Regions from separate parts of the Paraburkholderia sp. 22098 genome, predicted to be linked through region 3. Evidence: predicted binding sites of a transcription regulator. Region 3 holds the regulator's gene; each other region holds the start of a gene.

Region 1 (7,825 bases), on a different contig from region 3:
GCCATCCGCGACGGCTTCATGCACCTGCCGAACCTGATTGTCGGCAGCGGCATAGTGCGCACGGGTCCGAAGAACAGGACGCGCGAGCGCTGGACCGAGCAGGCGCCGAAGGTCATCCGTCGCGTGAGTGGCTACAAGGACGGCGAGGTGGTCATCTCGTACTCCGGCGAGGAGCTGCGCCCAGGCGACATCGAAACGTGGTCGAAGCTGCTGCATGCCGCTGTCAATATGCCGCTTGGGTCCGACGTGCACATTGGCGCACGCGGCCTACTCACAAGCCTGCATGGGCGCGGCACGGGCGGAAATGCCTACGCGACGTTGCGCGAGGAAGTAACCCGTCTGCAGGCAGCGATGCTGCATATCAAGTCTTCGGACCCGGACTTCATCGACCAGATGGTGGACCTCTTTCCGAGCGACCCGTCTGTGATTAAGGCCAAAAAATCGCGCTTCGTCGAAATCCGGGTCCAGCTGCTGGGCGCGAGCACAACTGACGGCAGCACGTGGACGATTGAAGTGCCGCGCAAAATCCGCACATTGTTCGGTAAGAAGCTGTCGTCGTGGTTCGACGAGGACGTGTACTACTCGCTCAAGGGCGACGCCGCGCGCCGACTGTACCTTCTCTATGGCTCGCACGTTAACTGTTGGCCGCTGCGCCTCGCCGAATTGAAAGAATACATGGGCTCGACGATGGGGCAGGACAGCAAGTTCCGCAACCTAATGAATAAGGCCCACGACGAGCTGAAAGCCAAAGGTGCCATCAAGGGCTGGAAGTTCGAGCAGAGCCACCGGAGGCTGGAGACGCTCTGCTATGTCATCGACAGGAAGGTCAAACCAAAGAAGAAGGTCGAGGCAAAGACCGTGAAGTGCATCGGCGCTGCCGTCGTGTAATTCATCCCTCATGTAGCTTGCTCCATGTAGCTTGCCCTGGCCCGCTCCGGCGGGCCTTTGGTGCCGGCGTGTATTTCGCCCCTGCGTGCGTAGAACAGTCCGCGTAGCTTGCTCCATGTAAGTCGCCTGCCCAAGTCACCCAACGGCGCGTAGATTGGTCCGCAAACGACGCGCAGAGTGGTCCCTTTGGTGCGCCGAAGTTGCGCCCGATTTGCGCCGCCCCCCGCGTAGATTGGTCCCGCTCAAATCGCTGGGAGCCTTATCCAGCAAGGTTTTGCCGGACCCTATACCTAATACCTAAAACTAGTAGCTGGGTGCGGCCTGAGGAGCCCCTTGGCCAGCCCCTTCCTTACACGCCTTCTTCCCCTTAAAAGTCCTCTTTCCGATTCTGCCTATACAGGGCTTGAAAAGAAGCCCTGCACCGCTATGCAAGGAAGTTCTCAGGAACCGCAAGCGCTCCCGCTGCATAGGGAGCGCATGGCGCTCCCAGGAACGAGGCCTCGGGCAGGAAGAAAGCCTCAGGGTATAAGGCACAAGTATGGCGCGGCGTCCGAACCGGGGGAAGAGCCTCGGCAGGCGTCAACGAAGCCCGGCGGGCCTGCAACACCGCTTGTACCGGCCCGTCCAGGCTAGGCTTCCCATGGCCTTACCGGCCTTCATATCAGGAGTCGAACAGCGATTGCTGTCGTGAGCTCGGTATCGCTGCGGTATTCCAGAGCTTCTGGGCCAACGGATGGCGGCTGAGGTGGATAAGCCGATAGAGCGGACCGCGGTTCATGTTGACGAACAACGGCTTCCTTTGCGCGACGTGCATCTTCGTCAGGTCGGAGACAAGAGTCTCCCAGTACTGCAGGTAAGTGCCAACCTGCTCATGCTTTGGGACCGCGTCGAGCCTCAGATTTTCTCGCCAGCCCGGCGCGGCCGCGTCCAACCTCGAATTGGGTAGCTTGAAATCGCCGCCAATGTTGCGCTGCACATCCATCACGCTGAAGTGAATGAGGATGTCGATGTTCGGGCGCAACGAGAGCTTGCGAATTATCTCGAAATCCAGATGTTCTATGCTGAATGGGTCAAGAAAAGCAAAATGCAGGCCTCTAGGTAGAGCCGCCAGAACTTCGTCGACGGTGCTCGACGCGCTTCCGACATATGCGCGCACTGATGCCCCCGCTGCAACCAGACGCTCCTCACATGCCTGCACGGATTCAGCATCGACGTCCCCGATGAACACTTCGTTGAACGGGACACCGCCCTGCTGGGACATACGCCACGCCGACAGTACCCCGCCGTCGGATATGAGCTTCGATTCGCGGTTGATGACGCGCCCCGGCCCGGAAAAAAGGTCAATGAACGAGGCGTACGGCCACTTCGCACGCGCCTGGCGCGCCGAATCGATGTAGCGCGATAGCGCGACGTGCTTCTCCTCGGACCATGCTCCCACCTTCATGACGGGCAAACCATCAGCGGGGTCGAAAACAGGCTCGTCCGTCTTTTTAGCTTTCACCATTCTGGTCCATTCGTATCGCGTGCGGTCTAAATAGTATGCCAACCGGTAAGTTGCCCGAGCCCAAACCTGCTAATCTTTCACCAGACCAAGGCCCCCAAAAATACACCGTATGGCCAAGACTGAAGACAAATACGAATGGCAGACTGGAAATGCCCCGCCTGTCCTCGACCAGCATAGCGCTGTAAAGCATTCGATTGTCGAAAGCTACGTCACCCGTTATATCGAAACGGTCATGTCACCGGCAAACATCCCGAAGCTGACCTTGTCGCTGGTCGATGGTTTCGCAGGCGGAGGGGAGTACCTTAGCGAGACTGGGACAGGCTCGGTCGACGGAACGCCGTTGCTTTTGTTACGAGCGGTCCATGAAGCGCGCGCCAAAATCAACGTGGGCCGAACAATCACCCCACGGGAAGTAGAAGCGGAATTCTTCTTCGTTGAGAAAAACAAGGAGTCAGCCCAGTATCTTTATCAACATCTGGCAAAGCGACGCGCTGAAGGAGCGATAGCGGACATCGACTACTCGAGGGTCCAACTGCACAACTCTGGCTTCCTCGACGAACTGCCGCAAATCGTTGCGCGAATCAAAGCGCGTCGCAATGGTTGCCGGTCCATATTCTTGCTGGACCAATACAACTATCACGCCGTGCCAATGAGCACTATTCGGTGGCTGATGTCGGAGCTTCCAGGTGCCGAGGTCATCCTCACGTTCAACGTCGACTCGCTCATGACGTTCCTCAGCAATTGCGAAAGGAACCGCAAACCAGTGCGAGCTATTGACTTGGAGCAATACATCCCATGGGAGCGGTTAAAAAGCTTAAAAACAGGCCAAGACTGGCGCACATCGCTTCAACGGCACATCGCTCATGGCGTCAAAGTCGAGACAGACGCAAAGTTCATGACGCTGTTCTTTGTTCGACCGCAGGCCGCGAACTCGTGGAGCTACTGGCTAGTGCACCTATCCCAACGCTATAAAGCTCATGACGTCATGAAAGCGCTCCATTGGGAGCACTCCAGCGAATTTGGTCATGAACTTGAGCCAGGCCTTTTCATGCTTGGCTACAACCCACGAAAAGATGAAGACTACAGCGGTCAGTCGTCGCTGCTTTTCGATGAAAGCGGCGAGCAGCGATGCGTGGAGGCCCTGACCGAACAACTCGGGCGGCAACTGGCCGACAATCAGCAGCCAGTGACCGTCGCACAGCTATTCGAGAAGAATATCTCGAACACGATGGCCGACGAGTCTCGTCTCCAGAAAGTCCTCCGAGGCCTACACTCTTCGGGAAGCATTGTCATATTCAACAAGAACGACCGCCCTCGGCGACCGTCGAGGCTCTATGTGCCCAGCGACGTCATTGAGCACTCACGGCAGATAATCCTGACTTGAGCTCGCTTCAGGCAAATACCGTTCGTTCGGGCATATCGTCCCAAGTACGGCCGTCAAGCAGGCGGCCGTTTGCCTTTTTGGAGCGGCGTACACCGTCTTTCCCCCATGTTCCCCATTGTTTGAAGAAGAACTTGACGCCCTGCTTCTCACACTGCGCTTTGACCCGATGAACCCACTTTTCGTCCATCGGACGCGCTTTCGGACCCGACTCCCCGCCCACGATAACCCAATCGATATTGCGAAGGTTCAGCTTGCCTAGGTCCTCCAGTAGCGGCTCGACGGAAAGGAATCGTACGCCGCCCTGAATTCGGCGCAGGTGGTCTATTCGAGGAACGCCATGCCGGCGGTCCTCCACAGATACGCCAAGCCAAGCATTGGTTGGAATGTCGTGGTGGCCGCAATATGCCGCGAGTCGCTCCGCTCGCTTGGTAAGAATCTGGAACGTGTGTTGAGGACAGTCTCGGATGGCGTCAAAAACCCGGGATATATAGGCGTCCGACACCGACTGATGGAACAAGTCCGACATCGAGTTCACAAAATAAACCGTGGGACTCTTGCGGGTCCGAGGCTCATCAAGCCGATTCGGGAGCACTGTCAGCCGAAAGCCATTCTCGTAGCCCGGCGTTCTCATCGCTTGCAAGCGCTTTGCCATGCCTTCGGCATAGCAGTTCTTGCAGCCTTGGGATATTTTCGTGCAACCGACTGTTGGATTCCACGTTCGTTCCGTCCACTCGATTTTGCTTTGCCCGCCGCTCATTATCAGACCTCTCATTTAGTGTGCAATTCTATCGGGCTTCGCGCGGCCGGTCTGCGATAGCCATGCTCGCTTCATGCAATGGCGCCGGATTCTTTTTGTTAAGGCCCTGCATGAAAAACGACAGAAAGTACGCAAGCGACTGCTCGTCCAAGCGCATCCGCTATCCTTCAATGCTGTATAAATATACAGGATTCCGCTCGGCTCACACGTGCGTTGCCGTGCTGCTTTGAGCCGCTCATCAGCAGCCCCCGGGCAAGTCGCAACCTTGATTCAATCCGTGTCTACAGGGAGCGCAGGCGCTTGAGCAGAACACCGGGACACCCGACTACGATGCTCTGGCGCCTAACGAGTGCGCTGTGCGTTAGCTGGGCAAGGCTGGTGCAAGCGGAATCGCTGTAGAAGCCAGGCTAGTAGGCCACCCTATGATTGTCGCGCAGGCCGAAAAAACGACGGCCACCTCAAAGTCTGTGCCCGTCGTTCTTTCGGCTGTGACGTCAGCTAGGCGCCATCGTTGCAAGCAATCGAGCGCATCCATCAATAAATGTCTCAGTGGATGCCTTCCAAAACCCCAAGCAATGGCTCCGACTACACAGTACATGTTTTCATGCCCGCTTCTGCAGTTCCTTGTCGTATGCCGCCAGTGCAGGCACGCGCTTCACGAGGTCCTCGACGCTCTCGCCGGTGCCATCTGGGCGCCACACCTTGATGCTTTTCCGGATGAGCGCGCCGTTGTAATTCGCAGCAACCGTGGGCCTGCGCAGGAACGCGAGCAGCGTCTTCACGAGCCGTTCCTCGTGTGCAGTCTTGGGGCAAACGACATACGCTTCACGCACGCGGTACGTCCGCACGATGCCGTCGGGCCCACGCCGGCGCTCCGACATCTGCGTGCCATAGCGCCCCACGATGTACGCAAGTTCCGCGACCATGTGCTCCTGCTTCTTCAAATTCTTGTGCCCGCACTCGGTCTCGACCCACACAGACCAGTAGTCGTCGCCGTCCGGGTTCGGCACATCGGGCGGCACGGGCAGGTGCAGCAACGCGTCCGGCACTTTGCCTGACTGGCTCGCAAAGTGCGCCTCCTTCACGTTGATGACGGCCTTCCTTTTCTGTATTTCGTGCTCCGTGTCGACGAAGCCGCCCAGGTGCTTTGCCGCGTTGAGCCACCAGATGCAGACGTCGTTAGCGAGGCACCGGTGCTCGTAGTGCCGCTCGATGTAGCGCAGCGGCTCCCTGCTCACGAGTGCCTTTTCGCCGTACACATCGTAGACGCGACGCTCGCCAGCTGTCGATAGCGCGTACACCGTGGCGCCATCGCTCCCCTTCTTCCAGAGCACTTCGCCGGCTGCGCGCAGGCGCTCGAGCGTGCGCTGCGCGACGCGCGGCGAGGTAGCATTCGGCCACACGAGCGCGGAGAGCTGCCGTGTCGCGAGCCAGCCGAACTGGTACAGGGCGATAAGAACTGCTTCTTCGTTTTCAATCGCGAGCAGGCGTCCGTCGCGCTGCTTCGCCGGGGCGTTTGTCGAGGGCATCGGGAGCCTCCGCAGGTATTCAGGAATACTGCGTATAGCCACCTCTCTAAAACGCCTCGCGTAGATTGGTCCCTTTCGCCGGAGCCACCCCCGTACGCCTCCCCCGGCGCGCGTAGTTTGGTCCCTTTCCGTACGGGCTCCCGCCCGCAAACCCTTGTCCGGCTAGGCGCAGGCACGCCGGCAATCGCGCCCCGTGACGTCAGGCCAAACCAGCGACCTCCGCACGACGGGAGATATAACCATTACTCCCTACACCCGCCACCAGCCTTGTGGCCAAAGCCATTTTGGAGCAGTGGCTATACGAAGTACGGAAGCACACCGACACCCTACGCTGCCCCGACTGAACGCACCCCGCGCGCATCCCCATACACACGGAGAGACACACCATGAACACAACCGCCAACATCCTCTCTGTTCACATCGAGCCGCAGGTTCGGCTTCCGGTGCGGACCAAGGACGGCCACAAGACCTCGGTCTCCATCCCGCAATGCCTGCTGGACACGTTCGTTGCCAAGTGCGGCTCGCGGGCTGCGTTCCGCAGGTGCCTGAATGCCGCCGTCAAACAGGTCGAGCCCATGCCTGGCTACTCGCGCAGCCAGCGTGTGCGGATGCTGCTCGAAAAGCAGCTCGCCTCCGGACTGCGCGGCTGATACCCACAATCACACAAACGGACTCTCTCATGATGAACAAGCCCATCAGATTGCCGCTGACCTCAAGCGCGCAGCGCAAGTCCTGGAACAGCAACAGCTCCCCTGAATGACACATCCCGCGAAGAGGCCCGGCACCGCCTTGGGCTTTTTCATGCCCAGCACCGCTCGCCGATACACCAAAAGAGATGCAACCCGTGCGCTTCGAGCACAGGACGAGTCTCAGCCGGGCGGGAGCCCGGCGATGTTGCTGATGCGAGCGAAGCGAGCATGAGCCTTCACTGGTGAGAGGAAGTTGTCCGCCTCCCGGCGGACTTTTTTGTTGGCAGCTCGCTTTGCTCGCTGCGTTGATGCCGCGGTGTACTTCATGCGCAGGCGGGGTGCTCGGCGGCGCGGCAACACCGCAGCTCGCCCGAGGGTCTGGGGCGGGTGCCGGGAAAACCCCGGTCCCCTACCCCGTGACACGGTATCCCGCCGGGTGAGCGTAGGTGCGGTTGTGTGTACGCGTCGCGTGGACAGGTGCGTACACGAGTTCGTACCTCGGCTCGAACACTCACTACGCACGAGCCCGGACCTCGCAGACCCCGGCCTGTGGGCCTGGGCCCTCGTCTTTTATATTGGCTTCAATTGGGCTGGGAAGAGTCCTGACTGCGCACGAGGGAGTCATGACGGGGGAACTGTGACCTGCGCAGGAAGGGCTCACGCTGTGCTGAAGCCTCGCGGCCGCAGGAAGGGTGAGCCCGGTGCAGCCGGGCGGGCTAAGGGTGTGCAACCGCAGGAAAGGGTCGTGCGCACTTACGCGCGCGGAATGCCTCGGTCAAAAGGTCCGCGTGTCTGCACGTCGTCGGGACCGGTGTAGGGTGGCATTGCAAGCAAGGAACAGAGGAGTGCTAGGGATACCGAGGCTGTTTTTTCGAGGGTGCTATACGAAGTACAAGGCACCACACGATGTGCGCTTGAACACCCTCTCTCTCATGTGGAGTATCCGCAAATGGCAACGCTCAAGAAATTCACCGTCATCGACCCATCGGCCCGTGTCAATCTCTCGCTTAAAGAGAGCACCCGCACGGCCATCGCGCAGTACCAGAACTTTTACCTGGCCACGTATGGCGAGAG
Region 2 (7,825 bases), on a different contig from region 3:
AGATTGTCAACAATTTTTGTTGGCATCATCGACAATCTTTGCGGCACGGCGTGCGGCGACGACAGGCTGCCTGGCTGGAAGCCCTGCAGCGACTGGGGGAGCTGGATTCGATATGACGATTGGCGTCGCTGGCGCGGCGCATTTTGTCGACAAAATAGTCGAGCGCGGGGGTTTTCGGCCTTCACTGAAAAGCCGCAGTTGCCGACCTGGGCTACGTAAAGGACCGGCGAAAAGGCGGCCTCGCCTGCACCTCTTCGCTAGCGGTCGTTCAACGCAGGCAGGGGTAATTCGACAAGGTCAGCTTGAAGCCGTTCGCATCTGCAACCAGGTGCGCGTCGGCGCCCACAGGCAGCGTAAGCATGTCCGGCACGTGGCCGAACTGCAAGCCGGTGACGATCGGAATGCCGATCACCGACCGCATCTGATCGATCATGGCTTGCAGGTCATAGCCGTTGTCGTAGTCGTACGACTTGCCGCCCGAAAAATCGCCAAGCACGAGCGCCTGCTGCTCGCCGAGAATGCCCGACAGGTGCAGTTGATAAAGCATCCGCTCAATGCGAAACGGTTGCTCGTTGACGTCCTCGACAAACAGCACCCCGCCCTGCACCGACGGAATGTAAGGCGTGCCGACGAGCGACGTGAGCACCGCCAGATTGCCGCCCCAGAAGGTGCCCGAGACGTCCACCGCGTGCGCTTGCGGCACGTTTCTCGCAATGGTTAGCGTCGGCTTTGTCAGCGCGGACCAGAAGTGCTGCATGGTGAAGTCGCTGACATGTTCCGCGCCGAAGTCGCTCATGAGCATCGGGCCGCTGAACGTTTTCAAGCCGGCGCGCGCAAGCAGAGCGAGCTGAATCGCCGTGAAGTCGCTGTGGCCCACCAGCGCAACCGGCTCGCCGCTCAGACGACGTTGCAACCCATCGTAATCGAGGCCGTGCAGAATCCGCGCCGCGCCGTACCCGCCGCGCACGGCGAGGACGATGTCCGGCAACGCGCGGGAAGCATCCGCGAGCCGGTTCAAATCCGCCGCGCGCTCGCCGTCGGTGCCGCCGAAGCGTTGATAACGACGCCGCGTCGCGTCTACCCCTTCCACGCGATGCCCTTGTGCGCGCAGGCGCTGCAACGCGCGGTTGAGCACCTCCGCCTCTTGCGGATAGCCGGAAGGCGCAATCAGGTTGAAGGTACGGTGGACGCTCATCGATAGGCTCTGGTCTAAGTGTTCCGCGCGGTTTGGAGAGCGTTGCGATTCAGGGTGTGCCGGACGGGTCTTTTTCCGCGACGACGGCCGCACGTGCCGCCGCGCGTGCTTCGCGGCTCGCGCGCCGCCGCTCGGCAAAGAACGACTTCAGCGCAGCGCCGCATTCGCTTTCGAGCACGCCGCCGGTCACCTGAGTGTGATGATTCAACTGCGGGTTTGCGAATGCGTCGACGACGCTGCCGCATGCGCCCGTTTTCGGATCGCGAGCGCCGAACACCACGCGGGCAATGCGGGCGTGCATGATGGCACCTGCGCACATCAGGCAAGGTTCGAGGGTCACATACAGTTCGCAGCCCGGCAAGCGATAGTTCTGCGCGATCTGTGCCGCGGCACGCAACGCGACCATTTCCGCGTGCGCCGAAGGATCGTGCGCGCCAATCGGATGGTTGAAACCTTTCGCGATCACTTCGTCGCCACGCACGAGCACTGCGCCGACGGGCACTTCACCAGCCGCCCGTGCTTCTTCGGCGGCAGCTTGCGCCAAGGCCATGAATCGGCGATCGCGGTCGGAGACGGTCGGGTTGGCGGCGAGGTTGGCGATGGGGTTGGCGGCGGTTGCGAGCGGCTCGGGGGGATCGGACGAGGCGATGGGCGCCGCGGCAGCGACACCCGGCTCGCCATTTGCGAAGTCACCGGCGATGGTGACAACACCACCGACAGTAACAGGCGGCATTTCCGGCTCCTTTCCTGCCTCGATCCAGTCCAAGTTCAAACCCAAGTTCGGGCCCATGGCCCCGCGACCAACGACGGGCTCGCTCACTGTGTCCCCGAGCCGGCGACATTCGCGGGAGAGCCTTCCACCGCGGACACATCGCTGTTGGAAGCCCGCTCGGACAATCGCTCCGCAATCCGGCGGCAATATTCGCGCGGAAGCACCAACGGGCCTCCACGTAACGATTCCAGCGCCATATGGAGCGCCAGCATGCGAGCCTGAAGACGGCACCGCGTAGCCTGATCGCTCACGGCACTCAGTTCGGACTGCAAGTCACGCAACGCGCGCAACTGCTCCATTGCGGGGGGCACAAACCCCGCGTTTTTCAAAATCCGGTTGGCGACGCGCACTTCTTCCGGGACCAAAGCATCGTCGTCCAGGGTGAGCGGCGCGCCTGCGCCCGGCAAATCGTCGAATTCGCCACGTGCGGCGGCGGCGGCAATACGCTGTTCGACTAACGCATCAAGCAATCTCATCTGCAATCCACTACGTTGCGGCCCAAGCATTCTATCAGGGAGCGCACGAGGGTTCCTTCCGCCGGATTCACCCGGCCCGCCGGCTTTTCGGATTTTGCGTATTGGAGTCCTGGATGGATGCAAGCTAGGCTTCGACACTTTTTGCGAGTCGCGCTCGCGGCGTGCTTTGGCCGCCTGCTTGGTTCGCTTCGTTTGGCTACGTCGCTCACCTACTTCGCTTCTCTGTTTCCTGCTTTTTTGCCACCGATCATGCAATTGCAAATGACACACTCACGCGTTGACAACGCAGCACGAATCACTGCCACAAGCACTGCCCCGCAGCCCGCAGTCCGGGCGTGCGCGGGCTGCGCTTCAGCGCTCGCGAGCCGCGCCCGCGTTGACAGGCGCTCATTCAATACAACCCTACGCACTGTATGTGTAGCCGCAGCGATGTCCGCGTTGCTTTCCGGCTGCGCAGTATTCTGCGCCGGAGCCGGCGGAAGCGGCAGTGGTTTCGGCGGCGTTTGCGCTACTGGTATGCGCTTCTAGACGCACGCCAGATCCCCCACAGAATCGAAAGCCACAGATCACGCGTCGCGGCCCACCCTCCTTTCATGTTCCTCTTCACGACCAGCTAATCGTCGCGCCAATGCCACTAGGGCGCGGCCCCTTCAAGCGTCCAGCGCGCAAGCACAATATGCCGGGTACGCCCCAATAAGCTGTGTATCAACGCGAAACCACGCACATTCCAGCAAACCGGCTCTACCGGACGCGTGGCGGCCCAAGGGCAAGCCGTAAGCCAACGTGACATGCGGCGTATAAGTCACTGCCGCGGAACCGGCGCGGCTTTCAATGCCCTTGACGTGCAGCGCTTCCGCCAATGCGTCATGAAGCCGATGCAGACCCACCACGCCCTCACTCCCCGTCAACACTAACGGGCCCGGCCGCGGTTTCGACGCGAAACTCTCCGCCGTATTGAACTCGACGCTGAACGGCGCCATGCGAACCGCGGCAGCCGCTTGCATTGCGGCCTCCACATGTTCCGGCGGCAGACCGCCCGCGAAATTGCCGAGATGACGCAGCGTGACGTGCAAACGACCGGCGGCAAGCGGCTTACTGCGGGCGCGCGCCTCCCCGCAAAGCTCTTGCGCTAGCTTTGAAATGCTGGCCGCGGTATTCGCATCCGGGAAGACAGCGAAAAAGAGGCCGTCGGTTGGCGTTGGCGGCGCCTCGAGCCCGGGCAACCACAGTTGTTCAGGCATCTTGCTCCTGCGTGCTGAAATCCGGCATCTACGCGAATCCCCCTTCACATGAACGAACTGGCGGACGCCAGCGGAAAACAAGCAATGAACAAGCAACCAGGCAGCAACCAACAAGGCAGCAACCGCACCGCAAGCCAGCAAGCCAGCAAGCCAGCAAGCCAGCACCCAAACCCAACCGCCGGCCCTGCCAAAAAACGCTTGCGCTTACGAATTGCCCACGTACAATACTGTACATCCATACAGTATCGGCGGCAACGTGGAATTGCAGAAAAAGCTCGAAGTATTGGCCGACGCGGCCAAATACGACGCATCGTGCGCCAGTAGTGGCGCGCCTAAGCGCGCCTCGCGCGGCACGGAAGGTTTGGGCGCCAGCACCGGCGCCGGTATCTGCCATAGCTTCACGCCAGACGGGCGCTGCGTGTCGCTGCTGAAAATCCTGCTCACGAATTTCTGTCTGTATGACTGTCAGTACTGCGTCAACCGGCGTTCGAGCAATGTGCCACGGGCGCGCTTCACGCCTGAGGAGGTCGTGGACCTCACGCTCGACTTTTATCGGCGCAACTACATCGACGGACTGTTTCTGAGTTCAGGCATCATCCGGTCGTCGAATTACACCATGGAGCAACTGGTGCGGGTAGCGCAGTCGCTGCGCGAAGATCACCAGTTCCGCGGCTACCTTCACCTGAAAACCATCCCCGACGCCGACCCCGAACTCATCGCCAAAGCCGGCCGCTATGCCGACCGTCTGAGCGTGAACATCGAACTGCCGACCGAAGGCAGCCTCGCACGCCTTGCACCGGAGAAAGACGTGCGCACGATCAAGCTCGCCATGGGGTCGATCCGGCTCGCGCAGGAAGAGGCGCTGGGCGACGCAAAAGCGCCCCGGTTCACGCCGGCCGGCCAAAGCACGCAAATGATCGTCGGCGCGGATCAGACGAACGACAGCACCATCCTGCAGACCGCGGAAACGCTGTACGGATCGTACAAGCTGAAGCGCGTGTATTACTCGGCATTCAGCCCGATCCCTGACAGTCCTTCGGCAGTCCCCGGCGAGGCGCCGCCGCTGCTGCGCGAACATCGTCTGTATCAGGCAGATTTTCTGCTGCGCGGCTACGGTTTCAACGTCGCGGAACTGTTCGAACAGCCAGGCAACCTGCCGCTCGACATGGATCCGAAACTTGCATGGGCGCTCGGGCATCGCGACCAGTTCCCGGTCGACCTGAACCGCGCGCCGCTTCGCATGATCGCGCGGGTGCCGGGCATCGGCATGCGCAATGCCAAGCGGCTGGTCGAGTTGCGACGCTCCCGGCGGGTGCGCTATGAAGATCTGGTGCGCCTGCGGTGTCCGCTGGAAAAGATCAAGCCGTTCGTCGTCACGCAAGACTATCGGGCGGCCATGCACGACGCGTCGTCGGCTCATCTGCGGCGAATCCTGACGCCGCCAATGCAAACGCAAATGCAGTTGTGGTGACGTGTCGTGCTTCATTGCATCGAGATCGAAAACCATTTTGCCGCCTGGCGTACAGCCACTCTCGTTGCGCTGGCTCAAGGGCTTGCGCCGGAGTCGATCGAATGGCGCATTAAAGAAGGCGCCGGTGGTCATGGTTCGCTGTCTAGTCAAACGGCGCTCGATTACGGCGACACGTCCCGCAACGCGGCGCTCGGGTCGGACGCCCCGGCCGTTCACGTCTCGAAAGAACTGTCAGCGCTGCTGCATGATGCGGCGCTGTATCGTGAGCCTGACCGGTGGGCATTCCTCTACAAGGTGCTTTGGCGCTGGCAATGCGGCGATCGCGCGGTGGCGTCGCCAGCCGACGTCGACGGCGCCCGGCTCTACCGGATGGCTAAAGCGGTGCGCCGTGCGAAGCACGACATGATCGCGTACGTGCGCTTTCGCAAGCAGAGGCCGGACGCCCAAACCCCAGAGTACATAGCCTGGTACGAACCGGAACACGACGTTCTCGCATGGGCCGCGGAACATTTCGCGCAACGCATGGGGCGCTCGTCGTGGATTATCGCGACGCCTCACGGCGCCGCGTTCTGGAACGGCGAGCAACTACATATCGAAGCGCGCCCTGCGCTGCGCCACAAGCATCGCTGCGACACTGAAGACGAGGCCGAGGCGTTGTGGCTCGCGTACTACCGCAGCACATTCAATCCTGCGCGTCTGAACGAAGCTGCGCTCGAACAGCACATGCCGGTGCGGTTCTGGAAAGGGCTGCCGGAAGGCCATCTGATTCCCGCCATGATCAGTGAAGCAAAGAGCGGCGCGCGGCGCGTTGCGCAAGCGAGCGGGGTCGCGGCGCTAGGCGGCAAGTCCATTCCTGTCGAAGCTGAATTCGCTCAGCCTGCCCGCGATCAGCCATCGTCGCTGGACGCCTGCCGACGCTGCGACCTGTGGCGCAATGCGACGCAAGCCGTGGGCAGTTCGGGGCCTCGTGACGCGCGCATCATGCTGATCGGTGAGCAGCCCGGCGATCAGGAGGATCTGAGCGGCGAGCCTTTCATCGGGCCGGCGGGACAGTTGCTAGATCTCGCGATCGTCCGCGCCGACCTGTCGCGTGAGCAGCTTTATTTGACGAACGCGGTCAAGCACTTCAAATGGGAACCTCGCGGCAAGCGCAGGCTGCACAAAACCGCCGCGCAGCGCGAGGTCGAAGCATGCTCGTATTGGCTGGAGCAGGAGTTGCAAACCGTTCGGCCATCGGTCGTCGTCGCGCTGGGCGCAACGGCGCTCAACGCGTTGCTGCGCGAAAAGGCAAGCTTGCGCGACTATATGGGTAAGCCGTTCGAACTCGAAGGCGGTTGGGGAATCGCGACATATCATCCTTCGTTCGCGTTGCGTCAGCAGGACGACGCCGCGCGCGACAAAGTGCTGAGCGCCATCAGCGAGGCACTCGTCGAAGCGCGGAAACTGGCGGCATCGGTACAAGCCAAACCGCGCAGCGTGCCTTAACTGCTAGACTGCGCCGCACGTTCCGTCATGCGGTTAAGGGGAATCAATGACCGGGGGCAATGACCGGAACGTCAGTGACCGGAAAGCTGAAAGTCAGCAAGCCGATCCTGAGTGGCGAATCGTCATCGCCCAAACACCCTTGAGACCCTCGCTAGCCAAAAGATACTTGCGACCGCTCGAAGCTCGCGCTCCAGCACGAGGCAAAACGAACAGGACCATTTGATGAAAGACGACGTCGCCCGCGTTCCGCTCTCCACTGCATTCTGGTATTGGCTGCGACTCGGCTTCATGAGCTTTGGCGGTCCGGCCGGGCAGATAGCGCTGATGCACCAGGAACTCGTCGAGAGAAAGCGCTGGATTTCGGAAAAGCGCTTCCTGCATGCGTTGAACTACTGCATGGTGCTTCCCGGGCCCGAGGCGCAGCAACTTGCGACCTACATTGGCTGGCTCATGCATCGCACGTGGGGTGGCGTGATCGCGGGCGGGCTTTTCGTGCTGCCGTCGCTATTTATTCTGATGGGCCTGTCGTGGGTCTATCTGGTGTTCGGCAGCGTCCCGGCTGTGGCCGGCGTCCTGTACGGAATCAAGCCGGCCGTGACTGCGATCGTCGTGTTCGCCGCGTATCGCATTGGCTCACGCGCGCTTAAGAACGCCTGGCTGTGGTCTATCGCCGCTGCGGCGTTTATTGCCATCTTCGCCGTGAAGGTGCCGTTCCCGTTGATTGTTCTCGTGGCTGGCGTGATCGGTTACGTCGGCGGGAAATATGCGCCCGGCACTTTCGTGATTGGCGGCAAGCACGGCGCCGCTGCGCAGCTTCACGGCCCGGCGCTGATCGACGACGACACGCCGACGCCTCGTCACGCGCTCTTTACCTGGAAGCGCTTTTTCATCGTCCTGGCAAGCTTTGTCCTCATATGGCTGGTGACGATCGGTACGCTAGCCGCTCTTTTCGGATGGAACGGCGCACTCACGCAAATGGCCTGGTTCTTCACGAAGGCAGCGCTGCTTACATTCGGTGGCGCGTACGCGGTTTTGCCTTACGTCTACCAGGGCGCGGTCGAGCATCAGCATTGGCTCACGGGGCTTCAAATGATCGACGGTCTTGCGCTCGGTGAGACGACGCCCGGCCCGTTGATCATGGTCGTCGCTTTCGTCGGCTTTGTCGGAGGATGGACGCGAGCGATA
Region 3 (7,825 bases):
TCACGTTGCCTCGGTTCGCGCCTGCCGCGGCGCGGACATGGGCGGTGTTACTGAGGCTGGTAGATCGAATCGAACACGCCGCCGTCGGCAAAGTGCGTCTTCTGCGCGTTGGCCCAGCCGCCGAACGAATCGTCGACCGTGTACAGCTTCAGCTTCGGAAACTTCGAGGTCAGTTCGGCCGGAACCTTGTTCGAACGCGGACGGTAGAAGTTCTTCGCCGCGATTTCCTGGCCCTGCTCGCTGTACAGGAAGTTCAGATACGCTTCGGCCAGCTTGCGCGTGCCATGTTTGTCGACGACCTTATCTACCACCGCCACCGGCGGCTCGGCCAGAATGCTCACGGACGGCACGACGATTTCGAACTTGTCCGGACCGAATTCCTTCAGCGACAGAAACGCCTCGTTTTCCCACGCAATCAGCACGTCGCCGATGCCGCGTTGCACGAAGCTGGTGGTCGCGCCGCGCGCTCCGGAATCGAGCACGCCGGCATTCTTGTACAGCTTGCCGACAAACTCCTTGGCCTTCTGCTCATTGCCGCCCGGCTGATGCGCTGCATACGCCCATGCCGCGAGATAGTTCCAGCGCGCGCCGCCCGAGGTCTTCGGATTCGGCGTCACGATCGACACGCCGGGTTTGGTCAGATCGTCCCAATCCTTGATGTGCTTGGGATTGCCCTTGCGCACCAGAAACACGATCGTCGACGTATACGGCGACGCGTTGTCGGGCAAGCGCTTCTGCCAGCCTTTATCGATCAAACCCTTGTTCGCGATGGCGTCGATGTCATAAGCGAGCGCGAGCGTCACGACGTCGGCCTGCAAGCCGTCGAGCACCGAGCGCGCCTGCGCACCCGAGCCGCCGTGCGACTGCTTGAACGTGACGGTCTCGCCGGTCTTCGCCTTCCATTCTTTGGCGAAAGCCTGGTTCACATCCTGGTAGAGCTCGCGAGTGGGGTCGTAGGACACATTGAGCAGCGTCGTGTCGGCGGCTTGCGCCTGGCCCGCCGCGCCAAGGACGCCAAGCGCGGCTGCCGCGCCGAACGCGAGCGCTGCGATAAGTTTTCGGCTCCTGCCTGCCCGGCCCGCTTCGTGATTGTTCATGCCAAGTTCTCCGCATGTTGGTGCGCTGAAACAGCGTGTGTTGTTTTGCGTCGGGTCACGTGCACATGAGCGACTGGAGGCTAGTCTATCCAGGGGCTTTCATCATTAAAAATAATGTTTATTCATTTTTTAATACGCAAAAGTGGTAATGACAGCCAGATAAGGCGTTGCGGCATGAAAACGGATGTCTTGACGTCGATTTACGACGTTCCAGCGAGGGGTCGAGCCGCAAACTTAAAGTAAAGCTTGAATTGCGCCGGATACTGTATAAAAATACAGGCACCTGTTCATCCATACAGTGGCGCCATGACCAAACTCACCGCACGACAGCAGCAGGTTTTCGATCTGATCCGCCGGGCCATAGAGCGCACCGGTTTTCCGCCCACGCGTGCGGAAATCGCCGCCGAACTGGGCTTCAGCTCGGCCAATTCGGCTGAAGAGCATCTGCGGGCGCTTGCACGCAAGGGCGTGATCGAACTCGCGGCCGGCGCGTCGCGCGGCATTCGCCTGCTTGCTGGCCCGGACGAGGCGCCGCATCAGTTCACGTTGCCGCACGCCAGCATCATGCAACTGTCGCTGCCGCTCATCGGCCGGGTTGCCGCCGGCAGCCCGATCCTCGCGCAGGAACATATCGCCCAACACTATGCGTGCGACCCGGCGCTCTTCTCGAGCAAGCCCGACTACCTGCTCAAGGTGCGCGGGCTGTCCATGCGCGACGCGGGTATCTTCGACGGCGATCTGCTCGCGGTGCAGAAAAGAAGCGAGGCCAAAGACGGCCAGATCATCATTGCGCGGCTTGGCGACGACGTCACGGTCAAGCGCCTGAAGCGCCGCGCGAACGGTATCGAGTTGATTGCCGAGAACCCCGATTACGAGAACATCTTCGTTGAGACAGGCAGTGCGGATTTCGCGCTGGAAGGAATCGCTGTCGGGCTTATCCGCCCGGGCGAATTCTGACAGCACGGGTTTGGCTTAATGAGCGACAAGCTCAGTGCGTCATTAGCCAACCGCTCGCCTGCTCACCGACTAAAGCAGTACTCATGTTGAATCGCCCGGAGAGACTCATGGAACGCCTTGCCCGCCTGTTGCCGTTTCGCCAGTTCGGCCGTCTGCGCCATCTGCGCAAGCTGGTACCTTGCTCACTGATCGAAGCGTCCACGGCTGCTACCGCGTCGCTGTTCGACTTGCCCGCTCGCGGGTCCGACCGGCAGGCTGCGTTGCCGTCTTCATTGCCGGCATTCGCTCGCGTGTCGCTGAACTCGGGGCTCAATACTGCCGAGCCCGAGCGCCGTGCGCCGGTGCGCGTGTACCACGGGCCGTCGCGGCTCATCATGGTCGGCACTGTAGACGCGGTGTGCCGCATGATTGACCGTTGCATCGCCGAGGAAACCAACGTCCACGGAGCGGTGTTCGAGTCCTGACGAGTTGTGAGGTGTGGGGCGCGTCGCTCACATGGTTTGTGGCAGCGCACGGATCGTTTCAGCGCGGTTGCGGTCCACGTTAGATCACACCTGATGGAGATTTCCGCTCGATGGCAGTTTCAACACCCAGGAAGCGCAGCGCCCGTCCGCTTGCAGTCACGCTTACCGTCACGTTGATCGTGATCGCGCTGATCGCGGCGTTGGGCTTCGCTTATGCCTCCCCGTATATCGCGCTCAACAACCTCAAACGCGCCGCCGACGCACGTGACGCGCAGACGGTGAATCGGTATGTCGATTTTCCTGCATTGCGCGAGAGCCTGAAGCAGCAAGTCACGGGCTTGCTGACGCGGCGGCTTGACTCACATGGAAACGGTATTCCGTTGGCTGCGATCGGCGCGATGATTGGCGTCGCGTTGATCGGCCCGCTCGTCGACGCGTATGCAACACCCGACGGCGTGGCTGCGCTTTTGAACGGCATGCCGCCGCGCGGCGAGCCGGGTGAGCGGCCCAACGCCGCGCCGGTGACCGGCAATCCGCCCGCTGCCAATGCGCCCGCCCCCGCATCGTCCGGTGCGGACAGCCGCACGCCCGGCGGCGCTACGGGTGATCCGAACGGCAACGCGGTTGATAGGGCCACCCCGCCCCAACCGCCGCAAACCACAGCCGGCTACCGCGGCCTCAACGAGTTCGCCGTCACATACCAGCACGGTGCCGGGGACGCGCGTTACTCCGCCATCTTCATGCGCGAGGGTCTTTTCACGTGGAAGCTGGCGGCGGTCAATCTGAACGAGTGAGCGCCAGGCGCGGCTTGACACATCGAACGCGCACGCGGCCGATCTGACGCAATGCACTCGTAATGCACACGCGCCGCCCGCTACTCCGTCCTCCGCGTTCATCCGGACCAAAGCTCACGAGCACCCACCCGCACCAAGGCTGCATGCCCGGCGCGGGTGGCCGTGCGCCCGAACCGCATCGTCAGGCCGCTTCCTGCTGCTGCTCATGCGCTGAAGAGCACGCGACCAGAATGCTGCATGACACCCGGTCGAGCAGCGGTGTATTGCCGGCACCCATCCACCATCGGGACAAGCCTGTGCGGCAACGGTGGCCCACCACCACCAGGTCGACGTGCAACTCGTTGGCAAGATTGGCGATCTCGTCGATCGGATGGCCGAACGCAAAGTGACCCTGCGCGTTGACGCCGCGCTCGGTCAGCCAGTCCACGCCCTCTTGCAGGATGTCCCGCGCGGTCTTTTCGAAGCTGCCGCACGCGACGTCCGTCAGCAGTCCCGCGCTTTGCGCAATGCTCGAACGCATGTCCACCACCGAAAGCAGATGCGTTTGCGCCTTCAGATCCAGCGCAAGGTCGGCGCCGCAACGCAGAGCCTTGCGGCCTTCACGCGAGCCGTCGTAGCACAGCAGGATTTTCTGGTAGCTCGCCATCGTTCTTCCCCTTTCCGCAAAAGCGCGGTCTGAATCAATCATGGTGCGCCGCAATTCAGCTTGCAAGGGATGGAAAACGCTAAGTGCGATTGCTGCACGCCCCGGCCTTGTGCATACGAGGCACACTCGATGAGGACAACGCCGGCGACGCCTTTGCGGCAGTGCAAGAACCCACAGCGCGGGGCGCTCCTTAAACCGCCATTTCCCGGCTGATGACCTAGAATGAGCAGCCTTCCCGTCGATTCGCCTCTTTTGCCTGAGCCTCGATCCCTATCCATGCCCGACACCGCTATCGAATTCCAGCAGGTTGAAAAAAGTTACGGCGAAAAGAAAGTTGTCGACGGACTGTCGTTTCATGTCGACGTCGGTGAGTGTTTCGGCCTGCTCGGACCGAACGGCGCCGGCAAGACCACCACATTGCGCATGCTGCTCGGCATTGCCACGCCGGACGCCGGCTCGATCCGCCTGTGCGGCGAGCCGATTCCCGGCCGGGCGCGCATCGCGCGGGCGCGCGTGGGCGTGGTGCCGCAGTTCGATAACCTCGATCCCGACTTTACCGTCCGCGAGAACCTGCTGGTGTTCGGCCGCTACTTCGGCTTGAGCGCCGCGCAATGCCGCGCGATGGTGCCGTCGCTGCTGGAATTCGCGCGGCTGGAGAGCAAGGCCGACGCGCGCGTGAGCGAACTGTCGGGCGGCATGAAGCGGCGCCTCACGCTCGCGCGGGCGCTCGTCAACGATCCCGATGTGTTGATCATGGACGAGCCGACTACCGGCCTCGACCCGCAGGCACGCCATCTCATCTGGGAGCGACTGCGCTCGCTGCTCGCGCGTGGCAAGACGATCCTGTTGACCACCCACTTCATGGAAGAAGCCGAGCGGCTATGCGACCGGCTGTGCGTGATCGAAGAAGGACGCAAGATTGCGGAAGGCGCGCCAAGGGAGCTGATCGAGTCGGAAATCGGCTGCGACGTCATCGAGATTTTCGGCCCCGATCCGTTCGCATTACGCGATGAGCTTGCGCCGCTCGCACAGCGAACCGAGATCAGCGGTGAGACGCTCTTCTGTTATGTGAACGACGCCGGGCCAGTGCATGCGAGACTGAAGCAGCGAGCGGACCTGCGCTATCTGCACCGCCCGGCGAATCTCGAGGATGTATTCCTGCGCCTCACGGGCCGCGAAATGCAGGACTGACTTCCATCGACACTGCACGAGACACGCAATGGATGCACGCACTTATCGAAGCAACGAAGCCACGCCACCCATGCAGGCCCCCTTCGCCGCGTTGCCCGCGAACGCGGTCAACTGGATTGCGGTCTGGCGCCGCAACTACCTTGTGTGGAAGAAGCTCGCGCTCGCCTCCATGTTCGGCAATCTCGCCGACCCAATGATCTACCTATTCGGCCTCGGTTTCGGTCTCGGGCTGATGGTCGGCCGCGTCGACGGCGTGTCGTATATCGCGTTCCTAGCAGCGGGCACCGTTGCGTCGAGCGTCATGATGTCCGCGAGTTTCGAGTCGATGTATTCGGGCTTCTCGCGCATGCACGTGCAACGCACGTGGGAAGCAATCATGCACACGCCGTTGACGCTCGGCGATATCGTGCTTGGCGAAGTGATCTGGGCGGCCAGCAAGTCGGTGTTGTCGGGCGCCGCGATCATGCTGGTGGCGAGCGCGCTCGGCTACGCCAGTTTTCCGTCAGTGCTGCTCGCGTTGCCCGTGATCGTGCTGACCGGCCTCGCGTTCGCAAGTGTCGCGATGGTCGTGACCGCGCTCGCGCCGTCGTACGACTTTTTCATGTTTTATCAAACGCTGGTGTTGACGCCGATGCTGTTGCTCTCCGGCGTGTTCTTCCCGATCTCGCAGTTGCCTGCCGCCGCGCGTGGTGCGGCCGAGGTCCTGCCGCTGGCGCACGCGGTCGATCTGATACGGCCTGCGATGCTTGGTCGCCCGCTCGACAACGCCCTGTGGCACGCGGCCGTGCTGGCGGGTTATGCGGTGGGCGGGTTTATCGTCGCTGCAGTGCTGTTTCGGCGCCGGATGATGAAGTAACTCGTGCTGAAGTAACTCGTGCCGCGCGGCAGAGAGGCGCGGACAATTCGAGGGCTGCTGACCCGATGGGTCAGCGCCCACGAATGAATTTGCTGCACGGACGCGAGCTCAGTCCTCTTCGTCGGTCCAGGGAATGTCGACGTCCGAGATGAACGCGACTGTCGCAAACGGGCCGCCTTCGTGACGGCCGATCTTGCCATCGGCACGCTGCCATTCAACCCGGAACATCGTGCCCGGATCGTCGGCAATCAGCCGCACGGTGCGGATCTCGTCCGGATCGGCGTCCTCGACCGGACCGTCGAGCGAAATCTGCAGTTCTTGCGGCCAGAGACCGTCGGCCGGATCGTAAATCTTGTCGCCGTCCGGAATCAGTGTGAATGCTTCGACGCCGATCGTCGCCGAAGCATCAACGATCATTTTGGCTAGCGCGCGCAGCAGCGCGGTGGCCCGCGCCGAATTCGCCTGACGGATCGCAAGGTCCCCGCGCGTCAGCGCCTGCTCGAGTTTTGGGTTCGTTTTTTGTTGCGCCATTCGATGTCCTGAGTGCTATCGCCGAGTGTGAACAGTGCGGCTGAAAACCCGCCGCCGCTGCCGATTTTCCGGGCTGCATCCTACCATTCGTGCGCGCCGCGCCGCGCGCAAAAGCACGACACGAAGGCAGAAGCCCGTCCTGCTCACCACAGTTTAGGTCGTGATTTGCCGACAGGGAGGGACATTTGCCTTTCGTTGCATGTCCCAGCGAACTCAGGGCGCCGGATTCGGCTGCAGCTGATGCAGTGCGTCGATTTCATCGAGCACGTCCTGCGACAGCTTTACGTCGGCGCTCGCAATGTTCTCCTTCAACTGATCGAGCGAGGTCGCGCCAATCAGATTGCTCGTGACGAACGGCCGGCTATTGACGAAGGCAAGCGCCAACTGGGCCGGCGACATGTGATGGCGCTTTGCCAGTTCGACGTAACGCGTGGTGGCCTGGATCGCCTGGGGCTTGCTGTAGCGCTGGAAGCGCTCGAACAGCGATATGCGTGCGCCAGCCGGCCGCGCGCCGCCTTCGTACTTGCCGGACAGCCAGCCGAACGCCAGCGGCGAATACGCGAGCAGGCCGATGTTGTCGCGGTGCGCGTATTCGGAAAGCCCCACCTCGTAAGTGCGGTTGAGCAGACTGTACGGGTTCTGGATGCTGACGATACGCGGCAAGCCGAGCTTTTCCGACGCGCGCAGGAACTGCGCGACGCCCCACGGCGTTTCGTTCGACACGCCCACATGGCGCACCTTGCCCGCCTTGACGAAGTCGGCGAGCACGGACAGCGTTTCGTCGATAGGCACTGTGTATTCATCGTCGACCCACGGATAGGCCGGACGGCCAAACGTCATCGTATTGCGATCCGGCCAGTGCAACTGGTACAGATCGATGTAGTCCGTTTGCAGGCGCTTCAGGCTGTCGTTCAGCGCCTCAGTGAGGTTTTTACGGTCGAACTGGTTGGTCTCGCCGCGGATATGTCGCGGGTTATGCGGCTGGCGCGCGGGGCCCGCGATCTTCGTAGCGAGCACGATTTTCTCGCGCGCGCTGCGATGCTTCGCGAGCCACGTGCCGATAAATCGCTCGGTCGAACCTTGCGTCTCGGCGCGCGGCGGCACCGGATACATCTCCGCGGTGTCGATCAGGTTGACGCCATGATCGAGCGCGTAGTCGATCTGAGCGTGCGCGTCCTGCTCTGTGTTCTGCTCGCCCCACGTCATGGTGCCGAGTCCGATCAGGCTGACCTGTACATCCGAATCGCCGAGTCTGCGGTATTCCATGGAAGCTTTCCTTGTTAGTTATA

Evidence for each region. Region 3 encodes LexA, which represses DNA repair genes until DNA is damaged. Its sites were predicted from a motif close to ACTGTATNNNNATACAGT; they were not measured.
Region 1: ACTJLB_RS07410 (DUF5131 family protein) is a predicted target of LexA. The motif match lies at 4,706-4,723, and genes of this name have one in related genera.
Region 2: ACTJLB_RS05320 (putative DNA modification/repair radical SAM protein) is a predicted target of LexA. The motif match lies at 3,911-3,928, and genes of this name have one in related genera.

The regions. Positions count from the first base shown of each region.
Region 1 covers NZ_JBQEPV010000003.1:155,053-162,877, forward strand. Annotated here, with positions in the region: gene trfA (plasmid replication initiator TrfA) at 1-888, shown strand, start outside; gene tcmP (three-Cys-motif partner protein TcmP) at 1,550-2,392, opposite strand; gene ACTJLB_RS07405 (three-Cys-motif partner protein TcmP) at 2,502-3,776, shown strand; gene ACTJLB_RS07410 (DUF5131 family protein) at 3,784-4,533, opposite strand; gene ACTJLB_RS07415 (replication-relaxation family protein) at 5,136-6,062, opposite strand; gene ACTJLB_RS07420 (hypothetical protein) at 6,449-6,712, shown strand; gene ACTJLB_RS07425 (hypothetical protein) at 7,701-7,825, shown strand, end outside.
Region 2 covers NZ_JBQEPV010000002.1:434,155-441,979, reverse strand. Annotated here, with positions in the region: gene ldcA (muramoyltetrapeptide carboxypeptidase) at 269-1,195, opposite strand; gene tadA (tRNA adenosine(34) deaminase TadA) at 1,245-1,928, opposite strand; gene ACTJLB_RS05330 (DnaJ family domain-containing protein) at 2,012-2,443, opposite strand; partial or broken gene ACTJLB_RS05325 (2'-5' RNA ligase family protein) at 3,078-3,684, opposite strand; gene ACTJLB_RS05320 (putative DNA modification/repair radical SAM protein) at 3,941-5,155, shown strand; gene ACTJLB_RS05315 (UdgX family uracil-DNA binding protein) at 5,162-6,640, shown strand; gene chrA (chromate efflux transporter) at 6,863-7,825, shown strand, end outside.
Region 3 covers NZ_JBQEPV010000010.1:97,408-105,232, forward strand. Annotated here, with positions in the region: gene ACTJLB_RS21550 (sulfate ABC transporter substrate-binding protein) at 48-1,097, opposite strand; gene lexA (transcriptional repressor LexA) at 1,404-2,054, shown strand; gene ACTJLB_RS21560 (hypothetical protein) at 2,162-2,518, shown strand; gene ACTJLB_RS21565 (DUF2939 domain-containing protein) at 2,629-3,312, shown strand; gene ACTJLB_RS21570 (universal stress protein) at 3,494-3,958, opposite strand; gene nodI (nodulation factor ABC transporter ATP-binding protein NodI) at 4,235-5,149, shown strand; gene ACTJLB_RS21580 (ABC transporter permease) at 5,178-6,005, shown strand; gene ACTJLB_RS21585 (hypothetical protein) at 6,114-6,536, opposite strand; gene ACTJLB_RS21590 (NADP(H)-dependent aldo-keto reductase) at 6,750-7,802, opposite strand.